Regions from separate parts of the Chryseobacterium mulctrae genome, predicted to be linked through region 2. Evidence: riboswitches for the same ligand, from Rfam matches in the RefSeq annotation. Region 2 holds a riboswitch; the other holds the start of a gene.
The links. Region 2 has a riboswitch for S-adenosylmethionine ahead of FDY99_RS08330 (SusC/RagA family TonB-linked outer membrane protein). Riboswitches for the same ligand answer to the same signal wherever they lie in the genome.

Region 1 (5,641 bases), 110 kb from region 2:
GTTTTGCTTTTTACCAATTTTGAAACTTTGGATGGTCTAAACAGACAGATGAAATATCTGAGAGGAATGGCCAAAAACCATTTGCTGGTTGTGGTTTTCTTTAAAAATACAGAAATACAGAAACTGATGAATACCCATCCTGAAAGTATGCAGGGAATTTATGACGAAATCATTGCCGAAAAGTTTGAGTTTGAAAAGAAACTCATCATTCAGGAATTAAGAAAATACGGAATTTACTCAGTCTACACACTTCCCGAAAATCTGAATATTGACGTGATTAATAAATATCTTGAAATAAAAGCAAGAGGGATTTTGTAGATTTGCAATAAGAAATAAACAATAATGAAAATTACTTTAAACAGAATAAACGACGATTTTTTATTTGAATGTACCAATGCTCAGGGAAATTCAATTTTATTAGATAATACCTCTCAACCGGGAGCAAAAGGAGTTTCTCCTATGGAAAGTGTTTTGATGGCGGTTGCAGGATGCAGCGGAATTGACGTAGTTTCAATTTTGAAAAAACAAAGACAGGAAATTACAGGATTCCAAGCTGAAGTTGAAGGGGAAAGAATTCCTGTGGATGATGCAAAACCATTCAAATCAATTATGGTAAAGTTTTTATTGGAAGGAAATATTGATCCTAAAAAAGCCTTGAAAGCATCCGAATTATCTTTCGAAAAATACTGTTCGGTTTCAAAAACTTTAGAGCCTAATGTAGAAATCGGGTATGAAGTTTTTGTAAACGGAGAGAAAGTTGAGCAATAGAGTTGTAGAGTTTTAGGGTTTGAGAGTTTCAGAAAACAAAAATTGTTTATAATTCTCAAACTCTAGTAAGCTCAAACCCTCCAATCCAATTAAGCCAGTCTTGGCTTCATCAGTTTTGCCACAGTTGCAGTCCATCCTGTTTGATGCGAAGCTCCAACTCCGCGACCGTTATCTCCGTGGAAATATTCATAAAATGTGATGTAATCTTTGAAGTTTGGGTCATAATTAAATTTATAATTCCCGCCGTTGAAAGCGCGTTGTCCGCTTTCATCTTTCAGGAAAATAGAGCAGAGTCTTCCGCTGATATTTTGGGCTACTTCATCTAAGTTTTTCTTTTCACCACTTCCGGTAGGAAATTCCACTTTTAAGCTGTTTCCATAATAAAAATGGAAACGTTGTAAACTTTCAACAATCAAAAAATTAATCGGAAACCAAATCGGACCGCGCCAATTACTGTTTCCGCCAAACATTCTGCTGTCACTTTCTGCTGGCGTATAATAAACAACATTTTTATTACCATGAACTGTAAACACAAACGGGTTTTCTTCATAAACCTTAGACATGGCTCTGATTCCATAAGAACTTAGAAATTCTTTTTCATCCAACATTCTTGTTAGAACTTTTGTAAGTCGGTTTTTACGAAGAATACTCATCAAATGTTTTCTGCCGCTTCCTTCTTCGTCCCAGTGAGAAACTAAAGAAGTAAGTTCAGGTTTATTTTTTAAAACCCAATCCATTCTCTCCCGGAAATTAGGCATTTTACTGAGCAAATGATGATCGATAATTTCAACTGCAAACAAAGGAATCAATCCGACAATACTTCTCAGTCTTAGAGAAACACTTTCTCCGTTGGCCAACTGTAAAACATCGTAAAAGAAGCCGTCTTCCTCGTTCCAAAGACCTTCTTTGCCTTCACCCATGTTTTCCATGGCTTCCGCAATATAAAGATAGTGTTCAAAAAACTTGATGGCCATATCTTCATAAACCTGATAATATTGAGCCAATTCCATAGAAATTCGCATCATGTTTAGCGCATACATCGCCATCCAGCTCGTTCCATCGGCTTGCTCAAGATGTTCGCCGTCTTTCAATTCCATATTTCGGTCAAAAGCACCGATGTTATCTAATCCTAAAAATCCGCCGCCAAAAATATTTTTCCCGTTTTTATCTTTTCTGTTGACCCACCAGGTAAAATTCAGCAATAGTTTTTGGAAAACTTTTTCGAGGAATAAAAGGTCTGGTTTTCCGTTTGTTTTTTCATCAATTTTAAAAACCCTGAAGCACGACCATGCATGAACAGGTGGATTAACGTCACTCAGATTCCATTCATAAGCGGGCATTTGTCCGTTCGGATGCATATACCACTCCTTAGTAAGCAAAAGCAATTGGTTTTTCGCAAAATCGGCGTCAATAATAGCAAAAGGAACACAATGGAATGCCAAATCCCAAGTCGCATACCAAGGATATTCCCATTTATCAGGCATTGAGATGATGTCTTTATTGTGAAGATGTTCCCATTCTGTATTTCTTACATAATGATTAAAATCTCTTGGAGCTTCATAATTAGGGTCGCCTTTCAGCCATTTTCCAACATTGTAATGGTAAAATTGCTTGTTCCAAAGAAGCCCAGCAAAAGCTTGACGCTGCACATTCTTTTCATCATCATTAAATATATCCTGTTGAATTTCATCATAAAATTCATTCGCTTCATTAATTCTTGCATTAAAAATATCATAAAACTGATAGAAGGCATCATCCATATCATAAGGTGATAGCCTGAACTCAAAAACTTCAGACTGACCTCCTTCAATAACTTCATCAATGATGAAGGCTGCTTTTGTCCCCTTTCTTTCAGGATTTACAGTATTTTGCTGATGAATAATATAATCGTTGATTCCATCTTTATAGTAAGTATTTTCTACAGATGGAGTGCCATGAAGTTTGGGGTTATTGGTTTCATTTTCACAGAAAACCTGTTCTGCATTTTTATTTTTTGAATAAAACTTTTTAATGGGAAGACTGTCGTGAACCACGTTGATGCAGCCTTCTTTTCCACTTTCTACCTGACCTTTGTATTCATTATAACCCCATTTCCAGTTATTTCTAAACCAAGTTGTAGGTAAAATTACAATCGGGGCAGCTTGGTTACTTCTGTTGCAGACTGTAACACGAATTAAAATATCATGAGCATCAGATTTACAGTATTCTATGAAAATATCGAAATATTCATCTTTATCAAAAATTCCGGTATCGAAAAGTTCGTATTCAGGTTCTTTTTTGGTACGTCTTGCGTTTTCAGCTACGATTTCGTCATAAGGAAATTCATTGATAGGATATTTGTACACCATTTTCATATAGCTGTGAGTAGGTGTATTGTCAAGATAGTAGAAAATTTCTTTAATATCTTCTCCGTGATTTCCCTGCGGATTGCTCAGCCCGAAAAGACGTTCTTTTATTCTTTTATCTTTTTTATTCCAAAATGAAAGGGCAAAACAAAAAAGTTGTTTGGTATCTGAAATTCCCGCGATACCCTCTTCTCCCCATCGATACGTGTGGCTTTCTGCAATATCGTGGTTGGCAAAATGCCAAGCATTTCCGTTGGGGCTGTAGTCTTCGCGCACATTTCCCCATTGTCTGTTGCTTACATAAGGTCCCCAGTTTTTCCAGTCTTTATTTTGTAATCTTTGCTTTTCGATATTCATTTTCAGCCATTTTCATGGCTAAGTTAATTTTTTTGATAAATAATTCCAATTTTTTTAATCTGAATAATTATTAACAATCTTCTCAAAACCCTACTGTGATTATGTTTTATATTATTTATTAATTTTTTTTAATTTTTAAAATAAAAAGTTTTATCTTTGCACCATTCGTTCATTTACATATTGAAAATGTTATCAAGAAAGGTTGAGGGATTAGACCCTGTGAAACCTTAGCAACCCTTTGCGCAAGCAGAGAAGGTGCTACGTTCTACCAAATAAATTTATTTTGGACAGATAACTTACTGAAGTTCTTTTCAGCCATTCTCATGGCATTTTCAAATTTATTTTTTAATAATTATAAAATTGAAAACAGAACTGCAACATATTAATTTTTTGTACAAAACCGATTCTCAGAGAGAATATCATATCCCGTTAAGCTACCAGCTTTTCGGGAAAGAACTCTTTTCAGCACCCATCATTTTGATAAATCATGCCTTAACCGGAAACTCAAATGTTGCCGGAGAAAAAGGTTGGTGGAAACAATTGATTGGCGAAAATCAGATAATTGATACAAATAAATATACTGTACTCTGCTTCAATATTCCCGGAAATGGATATGACGATTTTTTTATTGACGAATATTCAGATTTTACCCCTTCAGATATTGCAAATATATTTCTGAAAGGTCTTGAATCTTTAAATATTAAAAACATATACGCTCTGATTGGAGGGTCTTTGGGTGGAGGAATCGGTTGGGAAATGCTTTCGAAAAAACCGGATTTAGTCGAAATTTTTATTCCCATTGCCTGTGATTCTAAAACTCATGATTGGTTGTATGCTCAATGTCTTGTTCAGAAATTTTTATTAAATGGAAATGATGAACCACTTCAAAAAGCCAGAATCCATGCAATGTTGTGCTACAGAACGCCTCAATCTTTAAACGACAGATTTCAAAATAAATGTAATCAGAAAAAACAACAGCTAGAATCTGAAGACTGGCTGATTTATCATGGGAAATCTCTTGCCGAAAGATTTAGTTTAAAATCTTATCAACTGATGAATCATTTACTGATGAATATCAATACAAACGAAAATATGTTGGAGAAAATTCAGGCACGAATGCACATGATCTCTGTAGATACAGATCTGTTTTTTCCTGCCTCTGAAATCAGAAACGGCTTTGAAAAGCTAAAGGAAAATAAAGAAGATGTTTTCTATCACGAGATCAAATCAGTTCATGGGCACGATGCCTTCTTAATGGAATACAGTCAATTAAATAATATCATAAATAACATTTTGTAGGAAAAAAAGAGTTTAAGGTAACTCTGTCTTATAAAAAAATTAAAAAAGGTTACAGATGAAAAGTAATGCAAACGAAATAAAATTTTTAAAGAACAGATCAATCATCAAATTTGAAGGAGAAGATTTTTTAGGTGAAATAGGGATTGATGGAAGAGTGTTTAAAGCGCTTACATTTGCGCGTATTAGTGTAGGAATAATTTCTCAGCAGGCGGTAGAAAACGGCTTGTCAATTCTTGTACATGAAGATGATTCTGAAAAAGCAGTAAACTGTCTGATAGAAGAGTTTGCTACGGAAAGAAAATCAGGAAAAGTTACTCAGATTTATAGTATCAACAATGTTTCTGTCATCGGTTTTGTGGCAGAAGATTTAAATAAAATACTTTCAGAATTGGCAAGAAATAACGTTTTTCCGTTACTTTTAAACCAAAATTCAAGCGAAAAACGTATCAATATTGTTGTGACATCTTCTCAGGATGAGAAAACTAAAAATATCATTGAATCTGAAATTTTCAAAAAACCAAAAACAGTTCACTTGGCAATTATCGGTCACGGAAATGTGGGGAAGACCTTAATAGAGCAGGTTTTACATTCTTCGGAAGAAATTAAAAGACGAAAAAATATACATCTGAAAGTCGTTGCTGTTGCCAATTCTAGAAAAATTGCTTTCAATAAAAAAGGTTTTGACAACCAATGGAGCAATGAGGTTTTTGCTTCTGAAAAAACTTCTAATGTAGATGAATTAATTAGTTTCTCTAAAGAAAACCAGCTTGAAAATCTAATTGTTGTTGATAATACAGCAAGTACAGATTTTGTCAAAAATTACCACGCTTTGGCAGAAAACGGGTTCGATTTAGTCTCTTCAAACAAAATTT
Region 2 (5,641 bases):
ATTAAACTTTAAATAAATAAATGAAAGCACTTGTATTTCCTGGTCAGGGATCACAGTTTGTAGGTATGGGAAAAGAATTATACGATTCCCGTAAAGACATTAAAGATCTGATGGAATCTGCTAACGAAATTTTAGGTTTTGATATTCTTTCCCTTATGTTTAGCGGGACAGATGAAGATCTTAAGAAAACGGAGGTTACTCAACCTTCAATATTCATACATTCAGTTGCTGCTTTAAAAGCGGTAAACGGTCTTGGTGCCGAAATGGTTGCAGGGCACTCTTTAGGAGAATTTTCTGCATTGGTTGCCAATGGAGTTTTATCTTTTGATGACGGTTTGAAACTGGTATCTGAAAGAGCTAAAGCAATGCAGGCTGCTTGTGATGCAAACCCAAGTTCTATGGCTGCAATTCTAGGTTTGGATGATGCTAAAGTGGAAGAAATTTGTGCATCAATCAGTGGAGTAGTGGTTCCTGCAAATTACAATTGTCCTGGGCAATTGGTAATTTCTGGTGAAACGATCGCTGTAGAAGAAGCTTGTGTTAAATTAAAAGAAGCTGGAGCAAAAAGAGCATTATTATTACCGGTAAACGGAGCTTTTCATTCACCATTAATGCAACCTGCACAAGAAAGATTGGCAGCTGCAATTGAGAATACGAAATTCAGAAAGGCAACTATCCCTGTTTATCAGAATATTACAACAACTGCTGTTACAGATCCGGATCAGATTAAAGCTAATCTTATCGCTCAGTTAACGGGGCCTGTAAAATGGACACAGTCTGTTCAGAATATGATCAAAGATGGTGCTACAAATTTTGTAGAAGTTGGTCCTGGAAAAACACTTCAGGGATTAATCAAAAAAATTGATAGCGCAGTAGCATCTGCTTCTGCCATCTAATTAAAATAAAAATGGGCGAAATTTATTCACCGGGAAAGCTTATGCTTACTTCAGAATATTTCGCTGTAGACGGAGCTCTTGTCTTAGCGGTACCCACAAAGCTAGGACAGGAGTTTTTTTTTGAAGAAAAGCAAGACGGAAAATCAATTGTTTTCTGGGAAGCTTATCATCAAAACAAATTATGGTTAAAAGCTGTCATCGATTATAAAACATGGCAGATTCTTGAAACCAATATCAATCAAAGCGCAGAATTTATTCTTAAAACTCTTAAAAATGTTCAGAGTCTTTCTGAAACTAAATTTAAAAGCACCGATACCTATCAATTAAAAACAAATCTTCAGTTTCCATCAGATTATGGTTTGGGAAGCAGTTCTACTTTAATGAACAATCTTGCCGAATGGTCACAGATTGATCCTTTCCATTTAAATTCTATAAGTTTGGGTGGAAGCGGATATGATATTGCGGTTGCTAATGCAAAATCTGCGGTGTTGTTTCAGAACAAACCCGAAATACATTTTGAGAAGATAAATTTCAATCCAACATTTAAAAATGACTTGATTTTTATTCATCTCAATCAGAAGCAAGACAGCCGCGAAGCAATTCAACTTTACAGGTCAAAAATAAAGTCTCAAATTATGGTAGATGAATTTTCAAATCTCACAAGAAATATTTTGTTATGTGATGAATTGGAAAATTTTTCAGAACTAATGATGTTACATGAGCAAAAAATTTCAGATTTTATTGAAATTCCGACAGTTAAGTCAAGGTTTTTCTCAGATTGCCCTAGTTTTGTTAAAAGTTTGGGAGCTTGGGGTGGCGATTTTGTAATGAGCTCAAAATTTGTAGGGTTTAAGGACTATTTTTGGGGAAAAGGTTTTACTACTGTTTTTGAGTGGAATGAAATAATCGGTTGTTAATCAGGTTTTTATAGTTGTCATTTTTTATTTGTCATTTTCGCTTATATGTTTATATTTATCCACGTTTAACAATTTGTTAATATTCATAATGTTAAATAGGCAAAAAGAAAAAGAAAATATAAGTAAAATGAAAAACGCTAAAATCGTCCAAGATTTACAAAAATTAGGAATTAAAGGAGATTACGAATTAATTTATAATCCTTCATACGAAGAGTTATATCAAGCGGAAGTTTCACCTGAAAATCAGGGTTTTGAGAAAGCTGAGCTTACAGAATCTGGTGCAGTTTCTGTAAAAACGGGAATTTTCACTGGCCGTTCGCCTAAAGACAGGTATATTGTTCAGGATGATGTTACAAAAGATACTATTTTCTGGGATGGTAAAGTAAATTTACCTACAACACCTGAAATTTTCGAATCATGTAAAGATTTGGTATTGACTCAACTTTCTGATGCGAAAAAGATTTATGTAGTGGATACTTTTTGTGGAACCAATATCGACACAAGATTAAAAGTAAGATTTATCGTTGAAGTTGCTTGGCAGGCACATTTCGTTACCAATATGTTTATCCGTCCTTCTCACTTCGAATTAGAAAACTTCGGAGAACCGGATTTTACAGTAATTAACGGATCAAAAACGACAAACCCTAATTGGGAAGCACAGGAATTAAATTCTGAAAACTTTGTCATGTTTAACCTTACTGAAAAACTTCAGATTATTGGAGGAACTTGGTATGGTGGTGAAATGAAAAAAGGAATGTTTGCAATGATGAACTATTATCTTCCGTTAAAAGGAATGGCATCAATGCACTGTTCTGCAAACGTAGGAGAAGAAGGAGATGTAGCGTTATTCTTCGGACTTTCGGGAACAGGAAAAACTACTTTGTCTGCAGATCCTAAAAGATATTTAATTGGTGATGACGAGCACGGTTGGGATAACAACGGAGTTTTCAATTACGAAGGTGGTTGTTATGCTAAAGTAATCGATTTGTCAGCAGAAAAAGAGCCGGATATTTTCAGAGCAATAAAAAGAGATGCACTTCTTGAAAACGTTGTGGTACACGACGGTGTTGCTGATTATACAGATGGATCTATCACTGAAAACACAAGAGTTTCTTACCCGATTTATCATATCAACAAAATCGTTTTACCTTCTAAAGCAGGTCACGCAAGTAAGATTGTTTATCTTTCTGCTGATGCTTTCGGAGTATTGCCTCCAGTTTCTATTTTAGATGAAAACCAGGCTCAATATCACTTCCTTTGCGGATATACTTCAAAATTAGCAGGAACTGAAAGAGGAATTACTGAGCCAGAACCATCTTTCTCACCTGCATTTGGTGAAGCCTTCTTAACATTACATCCAACAATGTATTCTAAAACATTGATCGGGAAAATGAAAGAGCACGGTGCAAAAGCTTATTTGGTAAACACTGGATGGAACGGTACCGGAAAAAGAATTTCGTTAAAAGATACAAGAGCAATCATTGATTCTATCATCGACGGATCAATCGAAAAAGCTGAAAAAACAACAATCCCGGTAATGAATTTAGAAATTCCGACTTCATTGCCAAATGTTTCTGAAGGGATTTTAGATCCTAGAGATACCTACAGCGATGTTGCAGAATGGGAAGAAAAAGCAAAAGATCTTGCTGCAAAATATATCAAAAACTTCGAGCAGTATTGCAATACTGACGAAGGCAAAAAGCTGATTGCTTCTGGTCCTCAATTGCAGGAACAGACCATTTAGAAATAGTGAAGAAAGGCTCATCAATTTGATGAGCCTTTTTTATTTTGGTATTTAAAAAATAATCTGCGTAATCTCCAAAATCTGCGAGAGCAAAATTCATGAACCATTTTACACGATCATCTGTGAAAATCTGAGCGATCTGTGGGAATTTACTTCAAACTCAAAACTGCCAATCGATATCCGTCCATTCCAAAGCCGGACAAAACTGCATCTGTACAAGCTGCCGTTACAGATTTCTGTCTAAACTCTTCTCTTTTGTAAATATTGCTGATGTGAACTTCTACTTTCGATTTTTGAATATTCTTTAAACAATCTGCAATTGCATAAGAGTAATGCGTGAAAGCTCCAGGATTAATAATGATCGCATCAAAATCATCTAGCTGAAGCCTGTTAATCAGTTCACCTTCAATATTCGATTGATAATAATTCAATTCATGTGCAGGAAATTCTGACCTTAATTTTTCTAAGTACTCTTCCATAGAAACACTCCCGTAAATTTCGGGTTCTCTCGTGCCTAACAGATTGAGATTAGGACCATTTATAATTAAAACTTTCATAGTATAAATTTAGAAAGTTTTTTTAATAAGTCGAAAGCTTTTCTATTTTAAATCATTTTTTAGAATTACATTATTTTTAATGATATTTGTCATATTTAAGAATTTGATAATCTCTATAACTCTCTATTTTAGTGTTTTTTAAGAATTTATGAAGTTAATTTTTATTAAATAATGATTTAAAATCACAAAGTCTACTTGTTTTGTAGACTAATTGTTTTTAGATTTGCAAACATATTTCGATCGGCTTATAAAGAAAGATGGAGGGAACTGACCCTATGAAGTCTTAGCAACCTGCTCTTTGCAAGGTGTTACATTCAGCCTTTAAAGGAAAAATAAGCAATTGGTTAATCGTATTTATCGATGCCCTTTGCTGTCTTTTCTGCAAAGGGTTAATTTTTAAAATTTGATAAATGAAATGAGTTATGATTAACAAAAATTTAATTAATTCTAAAGCTTGGATTCCACCTATTGCAGTGTTTTTCTTAGGAATAATCAACATTAATGGTCAGGAAGCAAAAAAAGATACACTTCGCGAACAGGATATAGATGAAGTAGTAGTTGTCGCTTACGGAAAAGCGAAAAAAACAAGTTACACAGGCTCTGTGGCAACGATTTCGAGCGAAAAAATAAATAACAGACCGGTTACCAATATTACCAAAGCTTTGGAAGGACAGGTTCCGGGTCTTCAGGCGGTAAGTGCTTCTGGACAACCGGGTGCAACGGCATCTATTCGTATTCGTGGAATTGGCTCGGTAAGTGCTTCAAGTAATCCTTTGTTTGTGGTAGACGGAATTCCTTTTGACGGGAATATCAACTCGATAAGTCCGAATGATATTGAATCGATCAGTGTTTTGAAAGATGCTACAGCAAGCTCACTTTATGGTTCAAGAGCAGCCAACGGAGTAATTATTATTACAACAAAATCCGGAAAAAAAGGTGAGGCTAAAGTGAATTTTAATATCAGTCAGGGTTTTTCTACAAGAGCGGTTAAAGATTACGAACAGGTAAATACAGATCAGTATTTTCAATTGTATTGGGAAGCTTTGAGAAATGGCTACAAATCAAGTCAGGTTACTTCTCAACAGGCGGCGCAAATGGCGAGTGATGCTTTGGTTTCCGGAAGCAATGGTTTAGGAATAAATCCATACGGATCAAATTATGCAAAACCTGTAGGAACCGATGGGAAGCTTTTGCCTGGAGCTACTGCTTTATGGAATGATGACTGGAGAGATATTCTTCAGAGAGTGGCAGCAAGAAGCCAGGTCGATCTAGATTTCAGTGGTGGAAGCGAAAAAAGCAATTACTTCTTTTCATTAGGATATTTGGATGATAAAGGAATTGCTATTGGATCAGGTTTTACAAAATACAGTACAAGACTTAAAATAAACTCTGAAGTTAAAAAATGGTTAAATGTTGGGGCTAATTTAAGTTATACGAACAGTCTTCAGGAAGCGCCACCTTCTTCAGATTCCAGAACGGATAATATTATTAATGCAGCAAGAGTAATTCCTTCTTTTTATCCTTATT

Region 1: another riboswitch for S-adenosylmethionine. It lies ahead of FDY99_RS23695 (alpha/beta fold hydrolase); the one in region 2 lies ahead of FDY99_RS08330 (SusC/RagA family TonB-linked outer membrane protein).

What each region holds. Positions count from the first base shown of each region.
Region 1 is NZ_VAJL01000001.1:1,742,457-1,748,097, reverse strand. It holds gene FDY99_RS07765 (DUF58 domain-containing protein) at 1-318, shown strand, start outside; gene FDY99_RS07760 (OsmC family protein) at 343-768, shown strand; gene FDY99_RS07755 (MGH1-like glycoside hydrolase domain-containing protein) at 858-3,470, opposite strand; SAM riboswitch class I at 3,657-3,768, shown strand; gene FDY99_RS23695 (alpha/beta fold hydrolase) at 3,831-4,769, shown strand; gene FDY99_RS23690 (ACT domain-containing protein) at 4,825-5,641, shown strand, end outside.
Region 2 is NZ_VAJL01000001.1:1,850,451-1,856,091, reverse strand. It holds gene fabD (ACP S-malonyltransferase) at 21-896, shown strand; gene FDY99_RS08345 (GYDIA family GHMP kinase) at 908-1,813, shown strand; gene pckA (phosphoenolpyruvate carboxykinase (ATP)) at 1,941-3,557, shown strand; gene FDY99_RS08335 (type II 3-dehydroquinate dehydratase) at 3,707-4,114, opposite strand; SAM riboswitch class I at 4,357-4,453, shown strand; gene FDY99_RS08330 (SusC/RagA family TonB-linked outer membrane protein) at 4,537-5,641, shown strand, end outside.